2 regions of the Candidatus Villigracilis saccharophilus genome follow, and region 2 is predicted to be linked to the other one. Evidence: a T-box and tRNA genes for the amino acid it is inferred to sense, from the RefSeq annotation. Region 2 holds a T-box; the other holds one or more tRNA genes.
What was found. A T-box is a leader RNA that pairs with one kind of tRNA and senses whether it is charged. The one in region 2 lies ahead of thrS (threonine--tRNA ligase), so its partner is inferred to be a tRNA-Thr.

Region 1 (16,733 bases), on a different contig from region 2:
ATGCCCATGGCAAGCGCGCTCTTGGTCTGGTCATACATCCAGATACTTAAAGCAAATTGGCTCATGGAACTGGCCAGTACTGAAACGATCTGCCCGAGCCAGACAATGGTAAAACCAAACAAGCCACTTGGTCTTTTTACGGAAGTCTCCTGCATTGCATTGCTCCTATTTCATTCAATCCAACTTATGTGATCTCGATTTGTGCTATTTCGGCTGATCCCTTACGGCGGTTCTCTTCGATGTTCATAATGACTGGAATGAAGAGGCCGGCTACAGCCATGATGATACAAGCCAGCCCCCCGATCATATACCAGGTACGAATACCAAGCCAATCGGAAACGGGACCAGCCACCAACAGGCTGAGCGGTTGCATGGCCGAAGCGCCAGCTCCCAGCAGGGAAAAGACGCGTCCCTGCATATCCGGGTCAACCGCCGCCTGAAGAATCGCATCCAATGGACCATTCGCCATGACCTGCATGAATCCAAGCAGGAAGATCCCGCTCAAGGCAATATAAAATAGATTGGAAGGGAGCAGACCAAAGATCATGATCCCGATCCCTATACCGATAATGCCTACCATACTCGTTAGAATGCGTTTCTTGAATCCGCCCCAGGCACTGAGTACCAATCCGCCAATGATGATCCCGATCCCAAAGAACGAGTCAACCATTCCCAATTGCATGACACTGCCGTGATATTCCTGCGTGACCACGAGAGGAATCAAGGCGGCCGGCACAACCATAAAATTGATGACCATTGCGATCACGACAACACCCATCAGTCCGGGCCATGCGATCATGTAAGTCCAGCCTTCACGTAGATCCTGCATGTAATTGGTTTTATCGGCTGTGCCATTTTCCTGCGCCAACTGACGCGGCGGCTGTGGAATCTTAACGGGGAATGAAAAGCGCCGCCCGCTGCCCGAACCAATAGGATTATATAGACAGCCCAAAGGCTTTCCTGCTTTGTCGCAAATAGAACCATTAAGACAATGGTCGCGAGGGCGATCAACCCATCAGCAATGATCAAGACCAACTTACGGTTCCACCGATCCACCCATGTGCCGGCAAATGGCGCCAACAACACCCGTGGCAGGATCGCGATGAGGGATGCGGTCGCCAGAACAGTTGCAGAACCGGTTGTTTTGGTCATCCACCAGACAAGGGCAAATTGCACCAGACTGCTTCCGACCAATGAAACAGCTTGTCCGCCCCAAAAGATGAAAAAACGCGTCGCCCACTTTTCAGGGATTTGATTTGTATTTGCAGTGTTTTCCATTTTTTATCCTGCAACGCTCAAGCAATATGCAAAAAGGCATCCCTCCGGAAACGAGGATCACCTTAACCTGTCGAACTATGTTCAGCTTGACGCGCTGATTTCTACGCGCTATTCCACATAGATCTCAACATGCTCGCCGTCTTCCTCATCCACGACATCAATGATCTTGCCGGTCACACCCATGCGCAGCGCTTCCATCACATTGGACATGTCCACGCCTTCCACTTCGGGCGCGAAATGCGCGCCGATCTTCATGCCGGCGTCCACCAGCGCGAGCGGAATTTGAACGGAGGCTTTCGATCTGCCCGGTGCGGGTGTCTGTCACCCGGATGCGCAGCCAGCGCGCAGGGGCACCAGCACCTGGCGCCCGCGGAGCCGGCGGCAAGCCGCGGCGGGAATCACTTAACGCCGAAAGCAACTTCGAACCTTCGTCTGCGCTGATCTTCCCTTCTTCGATCATCTTGAGTATCTTCATTCTTTCTTCAACTGTAGTCATGGCGACCTCATATCCTTGTCTATGATGTTACATTACCCTACCCAACAACTGCGGGGACAATTTCATCGCTTACTGCTTCTACTTTCGGCAATTTAAATTTCAGCCAGATCGGAATAACCGAAATCAATAAAACAATGGCGGTCACTGTAAATGGAAATGTCGGGCTGACGCGATCCCACATCTGCGCGCCGATCCACGGGGCGGGCAGGGAGAAAATCCCCAGGCTGGTACTGAACAACCCGAATGCCATACCGCGATTCTTTTGAGGGACTGCCTTGCTGATCAGCGACTGATAGGCCGGACCGGAAACCCCAGCGCCCATACCTGCAAGCCCCCAGCCCAAATAATACATCCACTGATTGCCAGCGGGAATATTGACCAGAACGAACAAAGCACTCGACATTAGGATCATTCCCAGTGCGATACCCACACGCTCACCTGCTTTATCTGAAAGCCAGCCGCCGGGAATGGTGGTCAGCATCATGGCCATGCCAAAGAATGACATGACCCAGCCGATCTGCTGGAGTGAAAATCCGCCGACTTCCTGCATGTAAACAGGGAAAAGGTTTTCTGAGAATTGAAATGAAATATCGCGCAGACCATCTGTGATCAGCATCCAGGTGATGAGTCCGCCGGAAAAGATCAGGGTGAACATCGCAGCCAGATTGATCTTCAAACTGCTGAATGAAAGTTTTTCCGTCTTTGTCGTTGCGGTTTTTGCCGCTTCGCGCGCCATGCTTAAACGCATGATCATCGCGATGAAATAAAAGATGCCAGCCGCCAACAACATCAACTTGAAACCGTATGCGCCAGCCATCCACCCGCCGAGCGGAGGTCCGATCACTGAGACGATCATAAAGATGGCCTGTGAAATGCCAAAGACCTTTCCTCGATTTTCCTCGCTGGAATGTTCCGCAATGAACGCATCGAAACTTGGACCAACGAGTGAACGCGCAATCGCGCCGATCGCCACAGCCAGCAAAAGCCACTGCCATGTGTCCGCAAGGATCAGCGGAATAAAACCGATCACACCAAAGACACTGCCGATCGCGATCGCACGCAGGCGGCCGAGCGTATCAGAAACCCATCCACCTAGAATTTGTAAAAGCAAAGGTACGATCTGTGAAAGCGTAAAGAACAGACCGATCTGTGTAATTGATGCATCAAGGTCCTTTAGATAAAGCGGCATCAGCGAGCCATACATGCTCCCGCCGATGTTCGCGAAGATCATCGCCGTTAAAAACAGGATCAGCAATCCGCTTAATAAAGGTTTTTTCTTAATGGTTTCCATTTTTATCCTATAAAGACCTGCACCTTTTCGCCGTCATCGCCATCGTCCACATTCACGATCAACGGCTCGGTAATATTTTTTGCCATGGCAATGGCCTGTATGATCTCATCCACATTGGTTTTCTTGAGTCCGCTAATGCTGCCGCCGAAATTTTTCAGAAACCAGGCAACCAGCCCGAGCGGAAGCGGAAACGCGATCGTGATATTCCGCGGGAATTCCGTCTGATGCGAGCGGTCCACATTCACATACATCCAGCGCGAAGTCCTGCTGCCAGCGCCGAGCATCGTCAGCAAAATTCCGAGGAAGAGCGGCATGGTCATGCAGAAGAACCAAAAGTTGAGCCCGTTATTTTTTTGGATACCAAACATCGCCCAGGCGCTCAAGACTGTGAAGATGATCCCTATCGAGAGGAATGCGCTCGAAAAACGATTCGCCCGTCTGCGGACTTGATCGAACTCAGGGGCATCGGTCTTTTCGGACCCGAAGCTTGGTCCCGCTTCGATGACTTGAATCTGCTCTTCGGCAGAGTCATCCAGCGCGCGCATCAGCGTGGCGGCTTCCTGCGCGTTGATCTTTCCATCTGCGACCATTTGCAAAATTTTCTTTCGTTCTTCAGATGACATTACGACCCTCCTTCGAGTGACGCTAATAATTTTTCAGCCTCGGCAGCCGTAATCTTTTTATCCTGAAGCATTTTTAGAATGAGCATGCGTTCTTCATCGGTGGCTTGCGGTTTGATCGGCATTGGCACACCTTTCGAAGACAGATCCCAACTCCAGGGACCGACTTGAAAGACGGGCTTGCCGCTTCCACGATGAGAAATCCGCCGTTCTGCCTCGCGCGTTTTTTGCTCAACGCGTCTGGCGGCCTCTTCCACTTTGCGCTGGGCACGCTGGGTCGCTTGTTCGACCTGTCGTGAAATTCGGTCACCAAACCCAGACCAGTCCACGCCAATACCTGCAAAGTTACCAAAGTCTTCCGCTGACTCTCCGGCATCCGCTTGATTTGTAACGCGGATATCACCACCCGCAATTAACTTCACTGCAGCCGACCCATCGCCAAGGATGACCGTACGGGAAGTGGCGTCTTCATCTTTTTCAACGCCCTTCCATTCAACATCGATCTCATCGCCGTTAAGCGTTAATGTTGCATTCGCCTTTGGGGGCATGACCAATAAAATATCATCACCCGCTGTGACCGAATACACATTATCGGCACGCGGATTTAGATACAGCACAACATCTTCAGCCACATTGGCAATTACATTCCCGCGCACATCGCGCAAGGCAAGGTCATCAGCAACTGACTCAAGCGTGACACTCCCATCCACATCACGGATGGACACATCACTATGAGCGCTCTTAACAAATAAATTCCCCTTGGCAGTGCGCAAACTAAAATCAGATTCGATCGTATCAATCGAAACCATATCCACGTCGCGGATGGACAGGTCGCCTGCAATGGTTTTCAACTCAATTGCTCCCATCACCCCGCGAATGGAAGCGTCACCTTCAATATATTGAATGGAAACAGAAGCAAGTTTTGGAACACGCAGTGAAACATCATCTTCACAATAGATGTTGACCGTATCGCCTTCGTGCTTGAGGCGCATTTCCTCGTCATCATCACATTTGATCAGAATATCATCCCCTTCCCAACCGACAAGGCTGAGGTCTCCGCCGATCTTCTCAATAAATATTTTGGGGGTGCGTCCTGCAGAAATTGTTTTAGACATGGTTTATATCTCCTCTCCGCGCAAAATACGCATGGCTTGTTCAGCAGTGATCTTGCCGGCTTCAAGGTCGGCAATGGCGCTGCTGCGAACGTCAGGTTCAATCTCAGGGGCTTCATCCTTGCCAGGTTCATACCCCAGGGCGCGGATGGTTTCATGCAGACGGTTACGGATGGTCGGATAGGATAATCCGATCTCCTGCTCCATGCGGTTGATCTTGCCTTCACAGCGCACAAAGGTAAAAATGAATTCCAACTGTTCGGGAGTCAAATTGGAGAATTGACCTGAAACGAAATTCCCTTCGATCGTGGTATCACAGGATGAGCAATGTAAACGCGCAACAGTCAGTTCAGATTGGCAGATCGGACAACGAGTTGGTGCTGGTCGCATGGTTTGGTTCCTCCAAATTTTATAATGCCGAAACTTCAGGCATGGTTTCTAATTTATTTTCTTGATTCTTTTTTACACGATACAAGCTGAGAAAGGCGAAGGTGGAGAACATACCAATCACGCCCGCCGCATACCAAAGAAGATAGGGTTTGGGTCCGTCCATGATCAAGCCGGCCAGGTAGGGTCCGACCGCAAAAGGAATCCCCCATGAAAAACCCGCAACCGCCATGTAACGTCCACGCATTTCTTCAGGGGCAAAAGAGGCTATCAACGCCTGTGCCACAGGTGAGACCACCATTTCGCCCACCGTGATGATGACCATCGCGATGACGAACAATATATAAGTGGAAATAAAACCATACATCGAGAAACCAATCACATACAGAAATGTTCCAAATGCCATGATCAACATGGGCGGATATTTTGCGATGCGGCGTGTGATCGGGAATTGCATTAAGACGACCATCGCGGCGTTGATACTCAGCAGCAACCCATAACCAGATTCAGGCGTGCCATGTTCGTTTCGCAGATAGACACCCAGTGTGGTGTTCATATTCATATAAGTGAAGACTTGCAGCATAACCGCACCCAGGAACAACATGAAGGCCGCGTTGCGGAAGACCTGTCCATAGCCAGCAAAGGTACGTGCCATGGTTTCCTTCGGGGCATCGGGATGTGCCAAAGGTTTTGTCTCAGGCAGGAAGATGGCGATCAGAATCACGGTCAACAGGGAAATGACTGCGTCGGACAGAAACAGTAAAAGGTAGGAACGAGACGCAAGCAATCCGCCAATCGCGGGACCAATCACGACAGACAAGTTGAATGCCACACGCAAGATCCCGTACCCATCCGCCCGTTTTTCTTCAGGAAGAATATCTGCGATCATGGCTTGATGGGCAGGTCCAGCGACATCGGTCAAGATGCCAACAAAGAGCGCCAGAAAGAAGAAAACCTGGAAGGAGTCGATCAGCCCCATCGCCACGGTGCTAAAGGAGGAGGCGATCAGTCCAAACATGATGATGCCCTTGCGTCCGAAGCGGTCAGTGAGCGCACCTCCAATGGCGGAGCCGGCAAAACTGGAAACTGAAAAAGCCGCAAAGAGTACGCCAACATCCGTCATCCCAACATTAAATTTACTGGTAATATAGAGCGCAAAGAATGGGAAGAGCAACGAGCCGCCAATGCGATCAATAAAAGTGATGGCGATCACGGTCCAAAACGTGCGCGGATATTCGTTGTAGAGATTGGTTATTCTTTGGATGATATTTTGCAGGAACATTTTAAGCTCGCGTCTTCAAAATTTATCTTGCGAAAACCTCAACTGATTTGGTTGCGTCAGCATTTAGTGCTTGCAATTTTTGACCGCTGACAACCATCCAGGCGCCAAGTGCAAACAGTAAGCGTCTGGCAGAAAAGCCCTGCGAGCGCTTCCAGGCCAGGCAATTATCGACTTCTTCTTGAGTTTTCTGCTTCGCCACCATTAATAAGCTTTCAGGATGAAAATTATTCATGATACTTCTCCATTTCAAACAAAAAGAGGAAAAACGCTGCTAAAGGCAAAATTATTAAAGCCTGTTCCTTATTTCTATTAATATTATATCCATATTTTTAATTTTGTCAATACACAAATCAATAATATCAATATTGTTTTTAAAAATATTGATATTGATTCCATAAAATCAATATTTCCACGAATTTGGAGGTTTTTCAATGATTCGCTCTATATTTTTCTCGCCCGGTAAGCCCACCCGCACAAATATCTCCCCACAGGAATTTCCGCGCCTTATCCGCAACAAACAGGGTTTGCTCTGGGTGGACTTCATCGCTGAACCGCCCGAATCTGCCCTGCCCATCCTAGAAAGCTTTAAGTTCCACCACCTGGCCATTGACGACGCTTTACAAGAAACGCACGCTCCAAAGATCGATGATTGGGGCGACTATCTTTATATTGTCCTGAACTACATGCACCTTGTAAACAATACCGATCCATGGGATACGGAAATTGATGAGCTGGATATTTTCCTTGGGAGCAACTACGTCATAACGCATCACGATAACCCGGTTGCCTCCATTGATGAAACCTGGGATATGTGCCAGCGCGACCCGCGCTACGCAAAAGACGGGCCAGATCATTTGCTTTACAAGATCATTGATGCCACTGTCATGAATTACATGCCGATCATCGAAAAGATAGATGAAGAAATTGATTTTATTGAAGACCAGGTTTTTGATAGCCCCAGCTCGCAAACACTCGCCCGTCTGTTCACACTCAAACGCGTCCTGCTTGCCATGCGGCGTATTCTGCTCCCACAGCGCGAGGTACTCAACAAAATGGCGCGTGACGATTATCAGGTCATCGATGAGAAAGACCGAATTTTTTACCGCGATATTTACGACCATCTTGTCCGTTTGCATGATGTCAATGAAAGCTTAAGGGATCTCGTCAGCGGCGCCTTGGACACCTACCTGTCTGTAATCAACAACAGTACTAAACGATGTCATGAAAACATTAACACCATTTGTCTTTTATGGGATGCTAAGCCTGACAATTCTATCTCCAGTCCTAATGATCCTGTGGATGCGCCGACAGACCTGGGTATAGCCCTTGATTTCGATATCATCAAATCCTTGACACAGAACAAGCGTTCGAGTATCATTTGTAGCACAAATGAGCGAAGAATGCTCGTGAGGAGAATAACATGATGATGGTTAGAAAAAGCAAGGGATTAGGCGAACGCCACCAGAAGATCCTTGATTTCATAGCAAGTTATCAGCGCGAACACAAGCACCCACCTTCAATCCGTGAGATTGGTGTGCATTGTGATATTTCATCAACCTCAGTCGTTAATTATTATCTTGATCAACTGGAAAAAAACGGCCACCTCGAACGCGACCGGAAGATTTCACGCGGCATGCGGTTAACCGGCAATACCCCGCTTGGTGACATGTTCCGAGTTCCGCTTGCCGGTGTAATTCAAGCGGGTGAACCGATCCAAGTCCCTACAAACTCGGACTTCCCTTCTTTCACAGCAGACGACTCTGTTGAAATTGCGACATCGCTCCTGCCATCCAAGGAAAAGGGCAAGGAGTTATTTGCCCTGAAGGTACAGGGAGAATCAATGATCGACGCCATGGTTAATGATGGCGACATCGTCATCCTCAAACCCACCCAGGAGGCTCGAAACGGGGACATGGTTGCGGTTTGGCTGAACGATCGCAATGAAACAACACTAAAGTTCTTCTTCAAGGAAAAGGACAGATTCCGCCTGCAGCCCGCCAATCCAACCATGGAGCCGATCTTCATTAACAAGAACGAAGCGCTGGAGATCAAAGGTAAAGTGGTCATGGTCATTCGCAAAGTAGAAAGACTCAATTAAATAAAAAAAGTAGCCAAGCACAAAAAAAGACGACCCTTGCGAGTCGTCTTTTTTTGTGCTGATTTCTTAAAAACTATTCGATAACGATGTTAGCGCCAGCTTCGTCAAGTTTCTTCTTGGCATCCATGGCGGCATCTTTGCCAACGCCGGTGAGGATCTTGCCGCCAGCGGTTTCAGCGAGGGTCTTGGCTTCGCCGAGGCCGAGGCTGGTCAATTGACGAATGACTTTGATGACATCGATCTTCTTGGCGCCTGGATCCTTGATGACCACATCGAACTCGGTCTTCTCTTCCACAGGTTCAGCAGCGACGGCAGCGCCACCGGCAACAGCCATCGCGACAGGAGCGGCGGCGGAAACGCCCCACTTCTCTTCAAGCATTTTTACGAGATCAGCCGCCTCAAGGACGGAGAGTGTGGAAAGTTCTTCCACGAGTTTTGCGAGCTTTTCAGACATTGTTTAGCACTCCTTGCTAAGTAATAATATAGGTTAGGTTTATTGCGGTACGCCTGCGGCGCCGCACAGTTCAAAATTATGCCGCCGCGGGTGTTTGTTCCGCATGAGCTTTGATGACAGCCGCGAGACCACGTGCTGGTTCCGCGAGTGTGCGGACGAGTTTGCCGGCAGGAGCCTGCAAAACGCCAAGTAATGTTGCACGCATAACCGGCAGCGGGGGCATCTCAGAAAGCGCCTTCACCTGAACAGGGCTTAAGGACTTGCCACCCATCATACCGCCCTTTACCTTTACGAACTCATTGCCTTTTGTTGCCTCAGTCAATGCTTTCGCGGTAAGTGCTGGATCTTTGAAAGCGAATGAGATCGCCGTGGACTTCACGAGATAGTCCGCGGGAACTTGCATGCCTTGAGCCGCAAAAACACGGCGGACAAGCGTATTCTTCACGATGTGGAATTCACCGCCGGTATCACGGATCTTCGCGCGGATCGCATCGATGTTCTTCATTTTCGCGCCGCTGTATTCCACAAGGATCACAGCTTCACTACGCTTGACCCAGTCTTCATACAGGGCCTGTACTTCTTCCTTGCGTTGTTTAGAAATTGCCAAAGGGTATTCACCTCCTTTCAATTAAAAAGTCTTTGCCACTTACACAGGCAAAGACTTTTCGCAGTCCCCCATGAGGGGAACTCCCGGAAGGGAATCAACGCTTGCGCGTTGCAAATTGCTATCAGTCTCCACCTGAGCAGGAAATTAAGTCCCAAAATTGTGGGACACCCGCCTTCAACGGCGAAGTGGTTTTAATGATTTAACGAGTACTGCTACTCGGCACCATCCATATGTTCGTTGGGATCCATCTTCATGCCAGGACCCATGGTCGTTGTTACCGTAATGCGTTTGATGAAGTTACCCTTCGCACCTGAAGGACGAGCCTTGTTCACGCCATCCATCAATGCCGCATAATTCTCGATCAACTTATTGACTTCAAAAGAAACTTTGCCGATCGAAACATGGATATTATTGGTCTTGTCCAGACGGAATTCCACACGACCTGCTTTGGCTTCTCTAATGGCACGTTCCATATCTGACGCCGGCACCACGGTACCAGCCTTCGGATTAGGCATGAGACCGCGCGGACCCAGTACACGGCCCAGGCGTCCCACCTTACCCATCGCATCAGGTGTGGAGATCGCCACATCAAAATCCAACATGCCACCTTCGATCTTCTTCATGGTCTCATCGTCATCCGCAACGAGGTCAGCACCAGCGGCACGGGCCGCGACGGCACCTTCGCCAGTTGCAAAGACAAGCACTCGCACTGTCTTGCCAAGTCCGTGCGGAAGCACAACCACATCGCGCAACTGTTGATCAGCCTGACGTGAGTCAAGTGATGTGCGCATGTGAACTTCAACTGTTGAATCAAATTTTGTGATCGAGGTTTCCTTGGCAAGCGTAATCGCCTCCTTGGCAGAGTAAACCTTGTCAATATCAACTTTGGCGGCAGCCGCCGTATATTTCTTTCCGTGTTTTGCCATTTTATCCTCCGTGGTACAAACGGACAGCCTAAAGCCGTCCTCCCACAAAATTATTCGGTGATTGTAATGCCCATGGAACGGGCGGTGCCTTCGATCTGCTTCATCGCGCCTTCCATGTCAATCGCGTTCAGATCTTTCATCTTCAACTCAGCGATTTCCTTCACCTGAGCACGGGTTACCTTGCCGACCTTGTCTTTATTCGGCACGCCGGAGCCCTTCTCAACCTTGGCAGCCTTGCGAAGTAATACCGCCGCGGGCGATGTACGAAGCACAAAAGTGAATGAACCATCGGTGTAAATTGTTATTTCCGCCGGAAGCGTCTCGCCAGGACGATTGGATGTGCGAGCATTGTACTCCTTGCAGAATGCCATGATATTAATACCATGACTTGCGAGCGCGGGGCCGACGGGAGGCGCAGGATTGGCCTTGCCAGCTTCGAGCTGAAGACGAACGATTGCCTTTAATTTCTTTGCCATTTTGACTTAACTCCTTTGTGGTTTTAGCGGGTCATTTGGGAGACCCTCCCACCGCATCAGACCTGAGTTGGTCTGCTACTGTCTAATAAATTCTTTCTACGCTTTTTCTACTTGCAAGAAGTCCAACTCAACAGGTGTTTCACGTCCGAAGAAGCTCACCATCACGCGTACCTTTGTGCGCTCCATATCGATCTCAGAGACCATGCCACGGAAATCATTGAACGGCCCATCCACGATACGCACCCGCTCACCCACCTTGAAGGTGACCTTGACTGTGGGCGCTTCAGCTTCCATACGCTTCACGATCTGAGCCACTTCTTCAGGGCGTAATGGTGTCGGGTTGTTTCCCATCCCAACGAAGCCGGTTACACCTGGGGTATTGCGGACCACATACCAGGATTCTTCCGAAAGGGCGAGATTCACAAGCACATATCCCGGGAAGATGTGGCGTTCCACCGTTTTACGCTTGCCATCCTTGACTTCGATCTCTTCCTGAGTCGGGATGACCACATCAAAGATCTTGTCTTTCATACCCATGGTTTCAATACGCTGCTCAAGATTATGACGCACCTTATTCTCATATCCTGAATAACAGTGAATCACATACCAGGCGGGACCTTCGACTGTCACTTCAACAGAAGGCAGATCGGCGGGAATCTGCGTCTCGGAACGACGGGCAGGCTTCCGTCTCGAAGAAGAAGCGACAGGAGCTACATCCGCAGGAGCGGACTGCTCCTCGGCCTGTTCACCCATCGGTTCCTGTTCTAACTGCTCTTGTGGTTCCGGTAAATCCATCAGATCCTCAATTCGAAATTAAATACCTAAAATCAAATTCATCAAGTTGCTGGATAGAAGATCGATAGTTGCAAGAAATGCACCTACGATCACCATCACCACAAGAACAAGCCACGTAAGGCGTCTTGCTTCAGGCATGGTCGGCCAGCTTACTTTGCGAAGTTCACCCGTGGTCTCACGGAAATAACGCTGGATGGCGTTTTCGCTTTTCTTGACTTTCTTCTTCTCTTTCTCAGCCAAGGCAATACTCCTTCTTAATTTTTACGGCTAAAACGCCGCATAACGCGGCGTTTGCCACAGGCAGGCCAGGTAGGAATCGAACCCACAACCGCTCGTGTTGGAGACGAGTGCTCTGCCAATTGAGCCACTGGCCTAAATATTGGTGGGGTAGATTATACCCCACCATTTCTATATCATCTACTACTTGGTCTCGCGGTGCTGTGTGTGCTTACGGCAGCGAGAGCAGTATTTGTTGAACTCCAACCGATTGGGATCATTACGACGATTCTTCTCAGTGGTGTAATTGCGCTCTTTGCAGTCATTGCACTGGAGCGTAATCACGGGGCGGACATCTTTTTTCTTGGAAGCCATCTTTTACTACCTTGCTTTCTTTTTATTCAATGATCTTGGTAACGACACCCGCGCCGACGGTCAGACCGCCTTCACGAATGGCGAACTTGGAACCCTGTTCAAGCGCAACAGGAACAATCAACTCAACCGTCAGGTTGACGTTGTCTCCGGGCATCACCATCTCCACGCCTTCCGGCAGCGTGATGTCGCCCGTTACATCCATCGTGCGGATGTAGAACTGCGGTCGGTAGCCGCTAAAGAACGCTTTGTGGCGTCCGCCTTCTTCCTTCTTCAACACGTACACTTCCGCCAAAAACTTCTTGTGCGGTGTGATCGATTTCGGCTTGGCCAACACTTGACCTCGCTCCACATCTTCTCGTTCAATTCCGCGCAGCAACAAGCCCACGTTGTCTCCGGCCATGCCTTCATCCAACTGCTTGTGGAACATTTCCACGCCCGTACAGACGGTGCTCTTCGTTTCACGCAGCCCGATGATCTCGATCGGTTCCCCGATCTTGATGATGCCGCGGTCGATACGTCCGGTTACCACCGTTCCGCGTCCCTTGATCGAGAATACGTCTTCCACTGACATCATGAACGGCTTGTCGGTATCGCGTTTCGGCTCGGGGATGTACTCATCCACCACTCGCAACAACTCATGGATACATGCATATTCGGGTGCATTCTTATCCATGCTGGTGCTTTCCAATGCCAGTTTAGCTGATCCGCGCACGATCGGTGTCGTGTCGCCGGGGAAGCCCTGGGCGGTCAGCAGTTCACGCAGTTCCAGTTCCACCAGTTCGAGCAACTCGGGGTCGTCCATCATATCCACTTTGTTCAGGAAGATGACGATGGATGGGACTTCCACCTGACGGGCTAGCAGAACGTGCTCGCGGGTCTGGGGCATCGGACCATCGGGTGCGGCCACTACGAGAATGGCTCCATCCACCTGCGCCGCTCCCGTGATCATGTTCTTGATATAGTCACGATGACCTGGCATGTCCACATGCGCGTAATGGCGCTTGTCTGTTTGGTATTCCACGTGCGCGATGTTGATCGTGATCCCGCGCGCTTTTTCTTCCGGTGCGTTATCAATTTGATCGTACGCACGGAAGTCAGCCTGCCCTGAAAATCCGGCTACTTTGGTGATCGCCGCTGTCAATGTCGTTTTCCCATGATCAATGTGACCCATGGTCCCTACATTCAGATGCGGTTTGCTGCGGTCAAATTTTACCTTCGCCATTTGAATAACTCCTTTTTATATATTAGACAAGAATGCTTTTCAGCAACTGAGCCCTCAACGAGACTCGAACTCGTGACCTCACCCTTACCAAGGGTGTGCTCTGCCAACTGAGCTATGAGGGCTTAACGTGCTGACCGAAAATCTTTCGGTAGTGGGCGGTGAAGGATTCGAACCTCCGAAGTCTTCTGACAACTGATTTACAGTCAGTCCCCTTTGGCCACTTGGGTAACCGCCCGGGATAAATTATTTTTGCTGATCACCAACCGACAACTTCTACAGTCAACAACCGCAGAGCCGACGACGAGAATTGAACTCGTAACCTCCCGCTTACAAGGCGGGTGCTCTGCCAATTGAGCTACGTCGGCAAGTGATTAAGCAGGCGGATTATACCAAAACAACGCCCAGCGTCAAGATAAACACGCTATCATTATTAATATCCAAATAAATAAAAACTCAAACCTTGACAAGAAAAACTGTTGGAAGTAATATTAGAACAGGTGTTCTAATATGAGCAAACTCAATCAATTTTCCTTGATGATCGATGCATTAGCTGAACTTGCCGAAGAAGAACAAGCGCATCACACTCCGCCCGCGCCTGGTCTACCTAATTTAAGATCGGTCATTGCGAACGCATCCCCCTGCCCCCGGAAGCGGTATTCCTCGGCCTCGCAGAAGATGGATTGCCCGTGCTATTAAATCTATACGATCCCATCCCAGGTCCCATTCTCATTAGCGGAGATCAGGCCAGTGGAAAAACCACGCTCCTGCAAGCCATAGCCACTGCCACTGAGCAGATGCATTCGCCTTCGGACGTTCAATACAGTGTCATCACCCAATATCCAAAGGAATGGGATGACATTTATTCAAAACAGAACAACGCGGGCATTTACTCTACACAAGACCCAACAACACAAGACCTATTGTACTCGCTTGTGACCTGGGCGCATAACAACAAAGGGGATCAACAATCCGTATTGCTTCTGATAGATGATCTGGAAGCCTTAACAAAACTAAATCAACAAGCCGAACAAAGTTTGCGCTGGCTTTTACTGCGCGGACCCAGCCGCCGGGTATGGCCGATCGTCACGATCAATCCAAGCCGCGCAAGGCATATCAACCTTTGGCTGGAATTCTTCCGCACCCGGTTATTTGGAAGGATATTTGATTCAACCGAGTCCAAATTTACTGACAGGCGGTTCTAACAAAACCTCAATGACCTGACTGCCGGCTCGCAATTTGTCATGCGGGAAGGAAGTAACTGGCTGAGTTTCTGGATTCCGTCCTGGATCAATAAAAGGAAAAACATCATGCACACTGGAATGTTATGGTTTGATAATGATCCTAAGACTACTTTGAGTGTAAAGATCCAAAAGCCATGGAGTATTATAAAAAGAAATTTGGGGTACCCCGGATATCTGCCTTGTTCATCCAAGCATGCTGGATAGCGGTCAAAGACAATTTCAATTGGGCAAACTCACCATCCGCCCTTTCCAACCAATCATGCCCGGACACCTATGGATCGGCATTGAAGATCAAAAATAAAAGAGAGTTGATCTTAGGATTCCAGATCTCTCTTGTTTCAGCTAACATCCTGCGACCAGTATTCGCAGGATGTTCTTATTTTAATTACGATATTGCATGATCATCGGACAATGCCCGCCAAACAAGTGCGCGGATTTTTTTACTACTCCCCAATTGCCACAACAAATGCAATCGCATGCGTCGCCGTATGGCTCAAACTCACCGACCAATTTGACAGACCCAGTTTCATCGCCAGGTTCTGACCCGCTCCATGCAGGTACAAATGCGGCGCGTGATTCTCGTCACCGACCACTTCTATCTCAAGCCAGCTCACATCGCCAATTCCGCAGCCCAAAGCTTTGGCGACCGCTTCTTTTGCCGCGAACCTTGCAGCCAGAGATTCCAACCTGCCTTTGCAATCCTGCTGTTCCAGTTCAGTGAAAATGCGCGCAACAAATCGTTCCCCATGACGATCGATCGCATCACGAATACGCGCAACCTCAACAAGGTCAACCCCGGTGGAAAGATTCATAAATTAGGTTATGGACCCGCTGTTGAAATGACCAGGCAGTCTGGGTTTATATATTTTCGGGCGGTCTCGAGCACATCAGCGCGAGTCACGTTTTCACCAAACCTTCATAGCGCTGATAATAATCCAGCCCAAGGTTATACCGTTCAATATTCAATATTGCACTGGCAACACCGCCATTCGACTCAAGAGACAGCGGCAAGCGTCCAATGTAATTCGTCTGGCTATCCGCAAGTTCCGCCTTTGTCACACCGCTTTTTACAAATCGGCGCAGCTCGTTTTCGATCAAACTGATCGCCTTCTTTAAGTTCTTCGGATTCACCCCCGCGTTGACTTCCCAGCTTCCGGGACCCGTCCCGGAGTTCAGACTTGAGGATGCGTAATAAGCGAGCCCGGACTTCTCACGCACCACATCCCCAATGCGCCCCATCATGCCAAACTGCCCCAGCACCGAATTCCCCAAAGACGCGGATAAAAATTCAGGATCCATACGGCGCGGACCGATCATGCCGATCACCAGATCGGATTGTGACTTGCCCGCTATCGTGTGATGATGTTTGACCGTTTTCTTAACCGACTTGTGCGGAGGTAATTCCTGCTTTCCAGCCTGACCTGGAACATGCCAATTCCCGAGGACGCGCTCCATCTCTTCAACAGCTTTTTCAGGCTCGATCGCCCCACGATGGCAACGACCATGCCTTTCGGTCCGAAGTGGAGGCGGTGAAATTCCTGCATATCCTTTCGCGTTATGGATTGGATCGTTTCGATAAACCCATCACTAGGCCTGCCGTACGGGTGATTTTCAAACAACATCCGTTCAAAGGCCATTGACGCAAGGTCCATTGTATCCTGAGCACGGATCGCGAGACCGGTCAATAATTGGGCTCGCAGTTTCTCTACTTCATCTGCAGGGAAAGTGGGCGTTGTCAATGATTCAGCCAAAAGACCAAGCAAAAGCGGGAGATCTTCCACAAGTGCGCGGCCACCAAAACTTGTGTTATGTACGCCTGAATCAAACCCCATGCGCGCGCCGACAGATTCCAGTTCG
Region 2 (13,667 bases):
TTGAAAAAATCGAAACCGAACGTCTCATTCTGCGCAAACCGCGCATAGATGATGCGCCCGCTGTCTTTGCAGGCTGGGTGCAAGACCCCGAAGTGACCCATTTCCTCACCTGGCGTCCGCATGAAAATATCGGGCAGACCGAATCCATGCTGGCAAGGGCGATCAGCGCGTGGGAGGGTGATGTCCGCTTTCTTTTCATGATCGCATTAAAAAATGACGACTTGATCGGAAAGATCGAATTGCGCATTGAAGGTCACAGGATGGAACTGGGATATGTTATGAGCAGAGCATATCAAGGCAGGGGTTACATGACCGAAACCGTCCGAGCCATTATTGATTGGGCTTTCCAACAATCTAACATTTACAGAGTTTATGCTACAACAGGTGTGGACAATATCGCATCCCAGCGCGTGATGGAAAAAGTTGGGATGCTGCGAGAAGGGCTGTTACGAAAATACATTATTCATCCGAATATCAGCGATGAACCGCGGGATAGTTATATTTATGCGATTGTGAAATAATTTGAATCACGGACTTAAGTCCGCGATTCTTAAAGGGCAACAACCAATCCCTTTCGCTTATAATACGGGGCGTTCAAATCTGGTAGTTGGAAAATTATGTCACTCCTCACTGTAAGTTCACTCGCAAAATCATACGGCCCCACTGATATTTTCAGCGGGGTATCCTTCTCCGTGGTCAAAGGCGCGCGCATGGCCATTGTCGGACCGAACGGGATCGGCAAAACCACGCTCATGCGCATCCTCGTCGGCGTGGACGAACCCACCTCGGGAGCAGTATCCCGCACACGCGGAGTCCGAATCGGGTATCTGTCGCAGGAAGCAGATTTCCAAATGACGGGAACCATCTGGACGGCTTGCGAATCCGTCTTCGACCATTTCAAAGCAGAACAGGAAGAATTGCACCGCCTTGAAGGATTGATGTCTGATCCTGCGCAAGCTGAAGAAGTGATGGAACGCTACGGAAAATTGCAGGAGGAATTCGAGCGGCGTGGCGGCTACACCTACACCACCAAAATTCGTCAGGTGTTGACGGGCCTGGGATTCAGCGAGGAAGATTATCAACTTGACCTTGATCATCTCTCGGGCGGACAGCGCACGCGCGGATTTCTCGCACGCCTGCTGCTCGAAGACCCCGACCTGCTCCTGCTCGATGAGCCCACCAATCATCTCGACATCGCCGCCGTCGAATGGCTCGAAGGATATTTGAGTCAATGGGAAGGCGCGGCCATCATCATTTCGCATGACCGTTTCTTTTTGGATAAAGCCAGTAACGTAATTTTGGAAATGTTCCCCGGCGCAACCGAAACCTATCGCGGCAATTACAGCGCATATTTAAAACAACGCGCCGAACGCATGGCGCGCCGTCAGGAAGTGTTCGACAGCGAAAAGGAAAAGCTGCAAAAGGAAATGGAATACATCCGCAAAAATGTGGCGGGACAAAATGTATTGCAAGCCAAAGGCAAACTCAAGCGCCTCTCGCGCATCATTCAAGCCATCGAACAGATCGGCATGGAAGCCGCGCTCAAACAAAAGTGGAGCGAGACCGCCGGCGAAATTTCCGTCACCACTTCCATTCTCAGCGTCGAGGAAGCGGGACGCCGCATCAACGCCCTGCAGTCGCCTGTGCGCCAGCTGCCCAATTTGCATCTACGCCTCGCGCAAGCCGCGCGCTCCGGTGACATGGTCATCCGCACTGAAAACCTCAAAGTTGGATTCTCCGATAAATTTTTATTCTCATCTCCAAACATAGATTTGAGACGCGGCGACTGTGCTGCATTGATCGGGCCAAACGGCGCCGGCAAATCGACTTTTCTAAAGACGATCCTCGGTCAGATCCCGCCGTTAGCTGGTGAGGTGACCTTGGGAGAGAGTCTGCATATTGGGTATTTTGCCCAGGCGCACGAAAGCCTTGACCCGAAGAAAAGCGTGATCGACGAGATCATCGGTGTGACGAACTGGCTGCCGCAAAAAGCGCGTGAGTATCTCGGCAAATATCTTTTCTCCGGTGATGACGCTTTCAAAATGGTATCCATGCTCTCCGGCGGCGAGCGCGGACGTCTCGCGCTGGCCAAGCTCGCATTACAAGATACCAACTTGCTATTGCTAGATGAACCCACCAACCATTTGGATATCCCCTCGCAGGAAATCCTCGAAGCCGTGCTGGATGACTATCAGGGCACGATCCTGCTCGTCACGCATGACCGTTATCTCGTGGATGCCATCGCGACCCAGATCTGGGAAATTGACACGGATGAATCCCATCTGGTAATCTTCAAGGGTATCTATTCCCAGTTGAAGGAAGAACGTGAAAAGGATCTGGCTCGCCGGGCTGCGGTTCAAGCTGAGCGTGAAGCGCCTGTTGTGACAGACACCCGCAAGGCAAAACCAGCCAATTCCAAAGAAGAGAGAAAAAAGAACGCGCAAAAGCAGGAGCTTGAAAACAAGATCTCCAAACTTGAAATAGAACTTGGCGAGATCAGCGATAAGTTGGCAAACCCGCCCAGGGATGCCGCTGAAGTCATCAGGCTGGCAAAGGAATATGATCGAGTGCAAAAAGAGATGGATGTGAAATTGGCTGAGTGGGAAGCTTTGCAGTAACCCAAGAAGGCATAGTGGAGTCTCCATGGATTTGATATCTACACTTATCGAAGCTGATAAATTACGCGCAAAAGACCAGCACGAGAAAGCGCGTGAATTGCTGGTACGGCTTGCTTTAGAATTCCCCACGAACCCGGTTGTTCAATATAAAACAGCCTGTGTGTATGATTACATTGGGCAGGAGAAGGAAGCCATCCCATACTATCTGGCCGCGATCGAGAACGACCTGCCGGGGGACGATCTGCGCGGAGCGTATCTGGGGCTGGGCAGTACCTATCGCACATTGGGACAATATGCCGAATCAAAAAAGATACTGCAAGCCGGGCTGGGTCAATTCCCTGATGCAAATGAAATGAAAATATTTCTTGCGATGACACTCTACAATCTGGGTGAACATCATGAGGCCGTCAGTTCTTTGATCAAGATCCTTGCAGAAACAACCTCAGATGAGAAAATAATAGATTATGAACGCGCCATTCTTTTTTATGCGGAAGACCTGAATAAAAAATGGGATTAAATAAAAAAAAGCCAGAGATCTTCTCTGGCTTTTTTTTATCAATTATTTCTCATTAATGTCATTGATGGAAATTTCATCATCCAGCGGTTCGAGATGTGTATGAACGATCGTGTCACTTAGTTGACTACGCACATCGCTTTCAAAATCCTCGGCAATGTGATGCGCATCATGCACGCTCCAATCACCGGGTACAAGCATGTGCACAGAGACGAACCGTCTGGCCGCAGACTGTCGTGTGCGGATGGCGTGAAACTGCACGCCGCGCTCCTGATATCTGGCGATCACATTTTCCACAAGCTTTTGTTCTTCCGCAGGCAGCGAGGCATCCATAAATCCTGCGACGGAACGTTTTAAGAGTTTAATACCCGTCCAAATGATGTTAAGCGCTACCAGAATGGCGAGGATCGGGTCGAGAATATACCATTTTGTAACCGCCACAACTCCGATACCGCCGATCACGACCACGGAAGTCCAAACATCGGTCATCAGGTGATGCCCGTCCGCTTCGAGCGTGATAGAGTTGCGTTTTTTTCCAGTGGCGATCAAGATCCGTGACACCACCAGGTTGACCAGTGATGCCAGCATGGACACCACCAAACCGATTCCGAGCTGCTCCAATTCCCTGGGTGCTAGCAGTCTTTCAACGGCGGTCCAAATAATGCCGCCGGCCGCGATTAAGATCAGCACACCTTCCGCACTGCTGGCAAAATATTCCGCCTTGCTATGTCCGTACATGTGACTGTCATCCGGCGGCAACGCGGCAATGATCAACATACTCAGCGCGATCACCGCGCCGACCAAATTGACGATGGCTTCCAACGCATCTGACAACAAGCCGACCGAGCCTGTCAATAGATAGGCGATTGTTTTTAGGACAATGGTGATCAACGCGGCGCTGATCGAGAGCCACGCGTAACGGGTTAGCGCTAGATCTTTATTATTACTATGAGTATGGGTAGCAGACATGGTTTCCTCAACTTTTTAATGAGGCTGCCTGTCGTAATTTAATTAGACCGCTTTGGGGATTTGGCACGGCTACGACTTTGAGATTCTGGCGCCGAAGGTGAAATCATACCTGCAACCATGAATTTTTATAATGGATGAATGTCACGAAACCATTTTTCTGTGATATGTGGATTGTTGATAAAATAGCCCATCTCAATCCGCATGGAGATGTCTGTGAAAAAAATACTTTCCATCAGCGTGGGATCATCATCACGCGACCACACCACCCGCCACACATTTCTCGGGCAGGAGTGCGAAATTTCCCGACAGGGTACAAATGGCGATTTCAACAAAGCCATTCAGCGCTACCGGGACATGGACGGCAAAGTGGATGCCTTTGGCGCAGGCGGAGTTGAATTCTATCTGGGAGTCGAAGATCAACGCTATTATTTTCGCGATGTCAAACGCATCCGCAATGCGATCAAGATCAGCAAGGTCGGGGATGGAAATGGAGTAAAAGGCATACTGGAAAAACGCGCCTTTGAATATCTTGAAAAGTATTTGAATGAACAGGAAGGTAAATCCCTGAAAGGACTGCCGGCATTGATCACAACCGTTGTGGAAAGATACAGCATGGGCAAAGCCATGGTGGAGGCCGGGTTGAACGTCACTTTTGGAGATTTTATGTTCGCGCTCGGACTGCCTTTTGCGATCAGAACGATCGGCGCGGCCCGGCTCTTGGCAGGTATGTTATTGCCTGTCGTGACGCAGCTACCGTTCGCGTGGCTCTATCCGCTAGGGTCGGAACAGGACAAACCACCGCAACCCAAATGGACAAAATACTATCAGCGCGCGCAAGTCATCGCAGGCGACTTTTTACAGATACGCCAGTACATGCCCGATGACCTGACCGGGAAGATCGTTGTGACGAACACAACCACAGCCAGAAATGTGGATGAACTGCAAAAACGCAATCTGCACATTTTGGTCACGGTCACGCCGCGGCTGGAAGGACGCAGCTTTGGTACCAACGTCATGGAGGCAACCCTGCTTGCGCTGATGGATAAACCGCAATCTGAAGTAACCCACGCTGATTTCATGGATCTTATCGATCGTATCCCCATGCGGCCGAATATCGAAGTGCTAAATTGAGGTCCTTTGTTTGAACCTACCAAATCGGTTTCGATTGGAAATGATAGAATAAGATATGCAGATGGCTCATTATGAGACAATTTATTGTCTATATTTCTGTTGACTGCATCGCACGCCTCTTCAAACCCCGTGATTTTTGCAGAGATGATCGTTGTTTGAAAAGTGAAGATTTAAATTAACGAGGTAAACATGGAAAGAAAACGGCTTTTTATTATACTGGGCACCCTGTTGGTGTCACTTTTGATCATTGTCTTTATTGTTCGAGGAAGACTAAATAAAACCAATTCACTTGTATCAGACATTACTTTGTGCGGTCAGAACCCAAGCGGGCTTTGTATTATCACATTTGTAGCGAGCGATCCTGGTCTAATGGCGATCAATTTCCAGTTGACTGGGATGATTATCCCCTTTTCCACGTCAAAGGGCTGAATCGAGGGATTTCCTATAATTATTCCTGTTACCCGTCAGACGCAACCCCATTGAATGTGTATTGCACAGGGCCGCGCACACCGCTGGGGGAATCCATTGAGCTTGAAGTTTATGATGTTGAAAATAATACCCTGCTCGCTCGCGGAAAAGTTGTTGTCGCGGCTTTTATAGTTTGGACGCCAGCCGGCGTCCCGGCAATAACCGACCTTACCGCAACACCCGCAACTGCCATTATTGCGACGCCGCTAAGTGGCGCCACAGCAATTCCCAGTCCTACCCAGACCGCTGTTACAACAACACCCATAACGGCATATCCCAATCCTTGATTTGCTTTTGTGAATGCTGATTTATTTGCCAACAGCTTAAGTGTTATTGGCCAGAATTGGAGGACGATCCTTGCCATTCTGGCCTTTGTGTTTTGGGGAATGATTTTGGTCTTTGCAGTTCTGAAAAAAATATCAGATCAAAACTTTACTGATATGGAATTGATCACTCTGGCAATGGGCGGGTGGCCTGTGCCGGTGTTGTTGTTTTCCGTTGTGATGCTATTATTTCGAGCGGTCGTTCCAGAGACTGTTTTTTTCATCATAGCCGCAATTTTTATTCTTGTGCCTGCCGGTTTCGCTATTTATGCGGTCTGGAAAGATGTTTCACTCAAATGTATTTTCATTCTATTACTGTTTTTCATTTTTGTTTTTATTCGGATTGGGTTTGTGTCCAATATTATCCTGCCTTCCTATTTTGACTCAGCCGAACATTATCGCATTATCAATTATTTCCTGAAAATACAGTCACCTTTCAAGTTCATGTGGCCGACCGCGTCTTATTACCATGTTGGCTATCATGTTATTGTTGCCGCATTTGTATCCATAACGCGTGCGAATCTCGGACAGGTGATGCTGTTGTTTGGACAGATTGTTCTGGCGGCGATTCCCTTCCCTCTTTATTTTCTTGTGCATCGCGCTGTCAACTCGCATGCGGCGGCATTCCTCGGGGTTATGCTGGCGGCTTTCGGATGGTTTATGCCGGCCCATGCAGTTAATTGGGGCAAATACCCGGCATTATTGAGCTTATTATTAATTCAATTTACGCTCGGAATAGCTGTTATAAAAAATCGATGGCTGCTTGCATTGAGCTTGTTCACATCAGCTCTAATCCACAGCCGTTCGATTATTTTGCTTGGAGTCTTTGGCGCGGCATGGGTATTGTCTTATCAAGTACGCGATAACCGAAAACTGCTTCTCACGATAGGCATGGCCGTGCTGGGGATGGCTGTCGTGTTGATGGATAAGAATCAAACGTTTGGCCCCGTCTTTGAGCCGTACCGAATCTGGATTACGCTTCTGGTCATACTGCTGTCTGTTTCTGCTGCCCGGTTATTTTCCCGCCTGATATCTTTCTCGCTCCTCGCCATGTTTGGAATACTTGCAATGTCATTGATCCCCATCGCAAAAGCATATACCTTGTTGGATAGGCCGCTTGTGGAAATGATCCTGTTTTTACCGCTGGCATTCCTCGGCGGAGTGGGGGCTTCGCGCCTGTCCAAGGCTGCCATGCTTCTATTCGCTGTGATCATTATTTTTAACGCATTCACCCGCTATAACTTCTCCCCATCAGATTGTTGTCAACTGGTTGCCCGGGATGACGGGGCCGCTTTGGATTGGATGGATCGGCATCTGCCCGATGACGCGCGCGTCGCCATTGCAGGCGCGGACCTGAACATTGACGCATTCAGCGCCCCCATGCAGGGAACCGGCACAGATGCGGGAATTTGGGTCGTGCCATTAAGCGGACGCGCAGTGACAAGCCTGCCTTATTTCACGGATTTTGGATCACAGGAAATATATCAATCCCTTTGCCGGCAGCAAGTGACGCATATCTATGTCGGTTCGAGACCGCAAAGTTTTAGAGTGGATTTATTCCAGGTAAGTTCTACATGGTATGAAGTGATCTTTCGTCTGCCGGGCACACAGATCGTAAGGGTGCTTGGCTGCGGCGTTGAATAAAAACATCCCAAGCACAACAAGGTGCATGGGATGTTTTTATGTGTATCAAACCGCTTGATCAGGGGAAGTAAAAATCCACAGCCAGCGGGGAGTGATCTGAAGCCGTCCTTAAAGTATTCTTTGTGACGAGGGGTTCCTTATTTGGACTGGGAAGTTTATAAGCCTGAAACGCAAGCATTGGCTGTGTTGTCCATATATGGTCAACCCTGCTGACATCGGTGAAAAATGACCAGCCAGCTGCTTCGAGCAATGGCGGGCACGCCACTTGATTTAAGGGATAACCCAACTCAATGCCAGGAGGAGGCATGGTCATATCGCCCAATAAAATGGCGGCACTTTCCGCAAAAGGCTGAACAACCTTGACCAGATTTTCAACATTTTGACAGCCAACCTCATCAAAGTTAGGATTGATCTGTGTGGCAAACACCTGGATCGAGCCTCCATCCGGAGTGGCAACTTCTGCGCGGATCAGACAATTCTGCACATCCGCATATGTTTCTGAGTCCTTTATTTCAAGTTTTGAAAAAAGTATCACATCATACGTATTGCCGTTCTTATCCAGCGTTGGGGAAGCAGACTGGCATGAAATATACTCCATGCCAAGATCGTTGGCAGCTTGATTGGCAATTTCGAAATCATTCAACTGCCAGCCGTTCGCCTCCTGGATCGCAAGAACATCCGGGTTGTAGGCTTGTAGAATGGACGTGATCAAGGGCAGCTTTTCCAATCCGCCGCCTTCGATATTGTAGGTCATAAAACGAACTGCGCCTTCATGGATTTGAAGAGCAGATGCGGTTGCAGTAAGAAAATCTGCGGCTGGGATGATCGCGGTCACGTAAGGCGTCGTGGTTGGGATAATCCTTGTGGGGGTATCCTCGATGATCCTTGCTCCTTCGGGGATCTTGTTGGATGTCCCGCAGGCTTGCATGATGATCAATGTCAGTGGGATGAACAACCCTAACAAGATCCTTTTTCTGATCTGCCTCTTTGATTGAATATTATTTGAACTCATACTTTTTTCTCCTCATTTCCTCTGTATGCTATTTACGCAGCGGTCTGCGCCCTTTGGGATGGCCTATTATAAAAGATTACCGCTGTTTGCAAAGTTTTTTGGATTCGCCAGCCAGAACTTTATAAAAAGCGGCTGGATTTAGGAAATACAAATACGGGTCAACTTGCTGTTTGGCTCATAAGATCATGCATAATATCACATGGATCTATTTGATGGGATAATATAAGCCTCCGTCGGCGTGGTCCATCTTTAGTAGCCTGGCTTGATCGATCAGTTTGATCAAATAAAGGGATTGTCAATTTTTGCCACACTCGGTATAATGACCACTCTTTGGACGGGTAGCTCAGTTGGTTAGAGCACTGCGTTGACATCGCAGAGGTCGTAGGTTCGAGCCCTATTCCGTCCACTCGAAAATCATCTAATAAAACGCTTGGACCAAGACGAGTAGGTGTAGTTGTTCTGACAGAGAGAAGGTGCGATTGTTGAGAGCGTCTTCCAGAAACGATCACTGAAAACCACTTGAGAGCGTGAGGCAGAAAGCTTATAGCGATTATGCGGAACGGTTGGCTCCGTTATCAGCCTAAGAGATGAGTTGCAAGACTCAAATCGGGTGGAACCGCGTGAATGAAATTCTCGCCCCGTTATTGGGTGAGAATTTTTTGTTTAAGTGGTTGACATCGGAAATCGATCGATTTCCGATGTCAACGTTGGAATGCGTTGGAGTCTAAAAGGAGTAGAAAATGGCACTACAAACAGAACGTTATGAAGATACACAATTGTATAAGATCCGTCACTCAGCGGCGCATGTGATGGCGCAGGCTGTTCTGGAGATCTTTCCGGATGGCAAAGTGACCATCGGCCCGCCTGTGGAAAATGGCTTTTATTATGACTTCGACCTGCCGCGCAATCTCACTCCTGAAGATCTGGAGCAGATCGAAAAACGCATGCGGCAGATCGTGCAGGTCAAGCATGAATTCAAGAAGACCGTCATTTCCGCGGAGGAGGCGAAAAAGATTTTTGCCGACCAGCCTTACAAGTTGGAATTGATCGAAGGCCTTGAGAAAGGCGGCAGGGATGAATACGGCAATCCGCTGGATGGGCCGCCTGATATTTCCATTTATCAGCAGGATACCTTCACAGACCTTTGCCGCGGTCCACATGTGCAAAGCACAAAAGAGATTCGTCAGGATGCATTCAAGCTGATGTCCATCGCAGGCGCGTATTGGCGCGGCGATGAAAACAACAAGATGCTTCAACGCATTTATGGCACAGCCTGGGAAACCAAGGATCAGTTGAAGGATTATCTGAATCAACTGGAAGAAGCCAAGAAACGCGATCATCGCAAACTGGGCAAGGAATTGGAAATCTTCATCTTCGATGAAGAGGTCGGACCGGGTTTGCCTTTATGGCTGCCCAATGGCGGCGTGATGATCGAGGAACTCGAAAAACTCGCCAAGGATATGGAAGACAGGGCCGGCTACTTGCGCGTCAAAACGCCGATTCTTACAAAGGAAGATCTCTTTGTGCGTTCAGGTCACCTGCCTTATTATGCAGAGAGCATGTATCCGCCGATGGAAATCGAAGGCGTTAAGTATTACGTCAAGCCAATGAACTGTCCAATGCATCACAAAATTTTTGGTTCGAAGGGACGTTCCTATCGGGATCTTCCCGTTCGCCTCGCCGAATACGGAACCTGCTACCGTTACGAGAAGTCCGGTGAACTCTTTGGGTTGATGCGCGTCCGCTCGATGCAGATGAACGATGCTCACATCTACTGCTCGGAGGAACAATTCGAACAGGAGTTCATGGGTGTGGTGGCGCTATATCGTAAGTATTTTGAACTGTTCGGGATCGAGAAGTATGTGATGCGCCTGTCCCTGCACAGCAAGGCGGGACTGGGCAAAAAATATGTGGACAACGAGCGCCTATGGCTCAAGACCGAAGAGATGGTGCGCCGCGCGATGGATAACGGCGGTGTGCCATACGTGGAACGCGAAGACGAAGCTGCATTCTACGGCCCAAAAATTGATGTGCAAGTTTGGTCAGCCATCGGGCGCGAATTTTCGCTGATGACGAATCAAGTGGACTTTGCCGTACCAGAACGTTTTGACTTGAAGTTCACGAACAAGGAAGGCGTGGATGAAATTCCGTTGTGCATTCACCGTGCGCCGCTCTCCACACATGAGCGCATGGTCGGATTCCTGCTCGAGCATTACGCGGGCAACTTCCCAGTATGGTTGTCACCCGAGCAGGTGCGTGTCATCTCGATCACGGATGCTCAGAATGAGTATGCTGAAAACATCGCGAAGCAATTACGCGAAAGCGGAATCCGCGTTCATGCAGATCAATCGTCACAGCGCATGAACGCCAAAATCCGTCAGGCGCAGTTGATGAAGGTTCCGTATATGATCGTGGTCGGTGACAATGAAATGCAGGCTGGACAAGTGTCGCTCCGTGTACGTGATGGAAGCCAGCAGAACAATATTTCATTGGCTGAGTTTACAGCGCGTGCGAAGGATAAGATCACGAGACGCGCAAGCGAGTTGTAAGTCTGACCATGGATGGTGGACGATAGACCGTAAAAGGACAGGCGGAGGATTTTCCCCCGCCTGTTTTATTTTTTCTCTTTACGGAATCCACCCGTGGATCGATTCCACGCTGAGGGGGAAGGGGTGGATGCGGCAGTCATTCACGTTGACCAGCATGAGTTCGGTGGGGCGGTCGGGGAGGTCGGTGGAGCGCATGACGATGATCAGCCAGCTGCCATCCGGTGACCAGAACGGCGCGGTGACGATCCAATTGCCCATTTGCGCAAACAGCCTGCGGTCGGAGCCGTCGAGGTTGGAAATGTAAATCGCATCCTGGAGATTCTCGCGCGCATGATATGCGATGCGGTTGCCATCGGGGGAGATGGCGAAATCTTCATAGGCGCGATGATTGGGGATAACAAAAATTTCTGTGACCGCGCCGCTGGCGATATCCACTTTTCGCAGGGAGATACCGCCCTCCACATTCACGCCGTAGATCAAGCCGGTTCCATCGGCAGTCCAATCCACCAGTTGCTCATCGCCATTCTCATTGACGGCTTGAGTACGTCCGCTGCCATCGGGATTGATGATGTACAAGTTGAGGTCACTCCCACTGCTGAAGGCGATCTTCGTCCCATTCGGTGACCAGACCGGGACATTATCATCGGTGGTTGTGTTGGGGATGTGAATTTGTCCGCCGCTTGCGAAGTCGAAAAGATTCAAACCTTCACCCCAGGCAAAAGCGACAAACCTTCCATCCGGTGAAAGCGAGGATAAACACCCTGCGAGATGATCTGTTTTTCACTGCCATCAAGGCGCGCCATGAAACTGCCGTAATTATCGTAGTTGAGCCAATCATCGCTAAGCGCACCATAGACGAGCAGCCTGCCATTCAGTTCGGGGGGAACTGCTTGATAGTTGTCTAATGCCACTTGCCACGAATCAGGCGTCAGGCAGATTTGATCCGCTGCCACTGGCGTGGGAGATTCATCACCGGGGAGTTTCTCCACACCCCATTGAATCTGCCAGTTTCCAGAAATCACCACAACCGGGTTTGAGACTTGCACAATCAAGTTGCCCGAGGGAACTTCGCCCTCGAACCTGACCACCGAAATAAAATGTCCGGGGTCGCCCAGCCCAGACCCGCCGGGCACGGAATTTCCGATGGCGAGGCCGACACCGTTGAACATGACGGCGCTCTCGAAATCGAAACTGTAGCCATCAGCGGTGTGGGTTGCCTTGACGACGCGCACCGGGAACCCGGCCAACTCGATATCTTGGTTCAGATCCCAGGCCTGCCCTTCCTGCGGATTTGGTCCCGCGTCGAACTCGAAGCTGGCGCTTGATTCTGAATATTGAGCGGCCACTGCGCTGACAGTCATGGTCAACGGGTAAGCTTGTTGTTTATTGATGATTTCAAATGCCCACGGAAGGAACCCGCCGGTGGCTTTTCGACAGGCGAGTCAAGTTGACTGGTGGCGAAATCATACAAAACTTCCTGACCATTGGCATCGGTGAAAACTGGATAGGTGGAGAAATCTAATGCCGATGCGCCTTGCGGCAGGCTGTTGGAATTGAACGAGCCGATGAGGATGAAGCCGCGGTCTGTCTCGACGATCTTTTCAATCGTCAACGGACTTTCGCCTGTGGTTGATCTCTTGAAGGTGTGACCTCAATGACCGGAACGATGGTCATCTCTGGCGGTGCGGGGATGAAACGCAGGGCAGTTCCCATTGTTCAGGAAGTGTGCCTGGCGGCGATCCTTCGATACATGGGATGAGAAGCACAGCGTCATTCACTTGTGCGGTCAGCGGAGCAAATGTATAAGTGGATTTGTAGCCAGTACCCCAGCCACCCGCTTCGTACCCAAGATGATCTTGCAGTGTGCCGTCAGGTAATTTCAACTGAGTGCGGTCTTCGAGCTTTGAACCACAGCCAGGCGCGGCCACATCGCGCAAGAGTTTTTCCTGCGGAATATTGTCAACAGTGTAAATGACAACAGTCTTGCTTGAGGTCAACACCACATCACTGACCGTGATCTTGATTCCGTCACGCGTCTGCGAAACTGGTTCTGCCAGTGTACGGATTGGCGTACTTTGATCTACAATGCCAATACCGGGGATATACCTGAGTGAGCGCCCGATGGCGTATGCCACTCCGCTCAATGTGAGTAAAATCAGCAAAGTAATCAGCATCACAACAAGCGGGCGAGTACGTAAAAGCGTTATCGGAGATTTTTTTCGAGACGGTCACAATGCTTGGCATAAGGTTTCTATTCTCCAGGACGCCACGGCGAGCGATAGCTTCAACGCGTCTTTCATGCGCTTATCGTTCATCTCTCGCTCCTTTCAATCCAAGCTGCGCAGGCGTTCGCGCGCCGCGTTCAGCATCCACTTGGACCGTGCCGACTGCCGAACCTGCTTCTTCCGCCATTTTCCTTTTCGCTCATTTCAAGAAAAT

Region 1: it has a tRNA-Thr gene. The T-box ahead of thrS (threonine--tRNA ligase) is inferred to sense a tRNA for this amino acid. The anticodon was not compared.

What each region holds. Positions count from the first base shown of each region.
Region 1 covers NZ_JADJSO010000075.1:1,608-18,340, forward strand. Annotated here, with positions in the region: gene IPL17_RS23520 (MFS transporter) at 1-155, opposite strand, end outside; gene IPL17_RS23525 (MFS transporter) at 185-829, opposite strand; gene IPL17_RS23530 (MFS transporter) at 796-1,278, opposite strand; gene IPL17_RS23535 (hypothetical protein) at 1,387-1,533, opposite strand; gene IPL17_RS23540 (MFS transporter) at 1,812-3,065, opposite strand; gene IPL17_RS23545 (hypothetical protein) at 3,068-3,688, opposite strand; gene IPL17_RS23550 (hypothetical protein) at 3,688-4,800, opposite strand; gene IPL17_RS23555 (DUF2089 domain-containing protein) at 4,804-5,187, opposite strand; gene IPL17_RS23560 (MFS transporter) at 5,207-6,466, opposite strand; gene IPL17_RS23565 (hypothetical protein) at 6,489-6,698, opposite strand; gene IPL17_RS23570 (magnesium transporter CorA family protein) at 6,898-7,890, shown strand; gene lexA (transcriptional repressor LexA) at 7,887-8,564, shown strand; gene rplL (50S ribosomal protein L7/L12) at 8,638-9,018, opposite strand; gene rplJ (50S ribosomal protein L10) at 9,095-9,625, opposite strand; gene rplA (50S ribosomal protein L1) at 9,838-10,551, opposite strand; gene rplK (50S ribosomal protein L11) at 10,602-11,027, opposite strand; gene nusG (transcription termination/antitermination protein NusG) at 11,124-11,822, opposite strand; gene secE (preprotein translocase subunit SecE) at 11,841-12,062, opposite strand; tRNA gene IPL17_RS23610 (tRNA-Trp) at 12,124-12,196, opposite strand; gene rpmG (50S ribosomal protein L33) at 12,243-12,413, opposite strand; gene tuf (elongation factor Tu) at 12,436-13,635, opposite strand; tRNA gene IPL17_RS23625 (tRNA-Thr) at 13,685-13,757, opposite strand; tRNA gene IPL17_RS23630 (tRNA-Tyr) at 13,788-13,870, opposite strand; tRNA gene IPL17_RS23635 (tRNA-Thr) at 13,928-14,000, opposite strand; gene IPL17_RS23640 (hypothetical protein) at 14,143-14,331, shown strand; gene IPL17_RS23645 (NACHT domain-containing protein) at 14,322-14,837, shown strand; gene acpS (holo-ACP synthase) at 15,320-15,688, opposite strand; gene IPL17_RS23655 (insulinase family protein) at 15,774-16,331, opposite strand; gene IPL17_RS23660 (insulinase family protein) at 16,226-16,657, opposite strand; gene IPL17_RS23665 (hypothetical protein) at 16,612-16,733, opposite strand, start outside.
Region 2 covers NZ_JADJSO010000083.1:78-13,744, reverse strand. Annotated here, with positions in the region: gene IPL17_RS26390 (GNAT family N-acetyltransferase) at 1-521, shown strand, start outside; gene abc-f (ribosomal protection-like ABC-F family protein) at 618-2,618, shown strand; gene IPL17_RS26380 (tetratricopeptide repeat protein) at 2,644-3,135, shown strand; gene IPL17_RS26375 (cation diffusion facilitator family transporter) at 3,178-4,101, opposite strand; gene IPL17_RS26370 (quinate 5-dehydrogenase) at 4,315-5,232, shown strand; gene IPL17_RS26365 (hypothetical protein) at 5,541-5,987, shown strand; gene IPL17_RS26360 (hypothetical protein) at 5,997-7,667, shown strand; gene IPL17_RS26355 (endonuclease/exonuclease/phosphatase family protein) at 7,726-8,679, opposite strand; tRNA gene IPL17_RS26350 (tRNA-Val) at 9,012-9,085, shown strand; T-box leader at 9,102-9,323, shown strand; gene thrS (threonine--tRNA ligase) at 9,420-11,228, shown strand; gene IPL17_RS26340 (hypothetical protein) at 11,307-11,930, opposite strand; gene IPL17_RS26335 (hypothetical protein) at 11,927-12,589, opposite strand; gene IPL17_RS26330 (hypothetical protein) at 12,592-12,840, opposite strand; gene IPL17_RS26325 (DUF4179 domain-containing protein) at 12,899-13,390, opposite strand.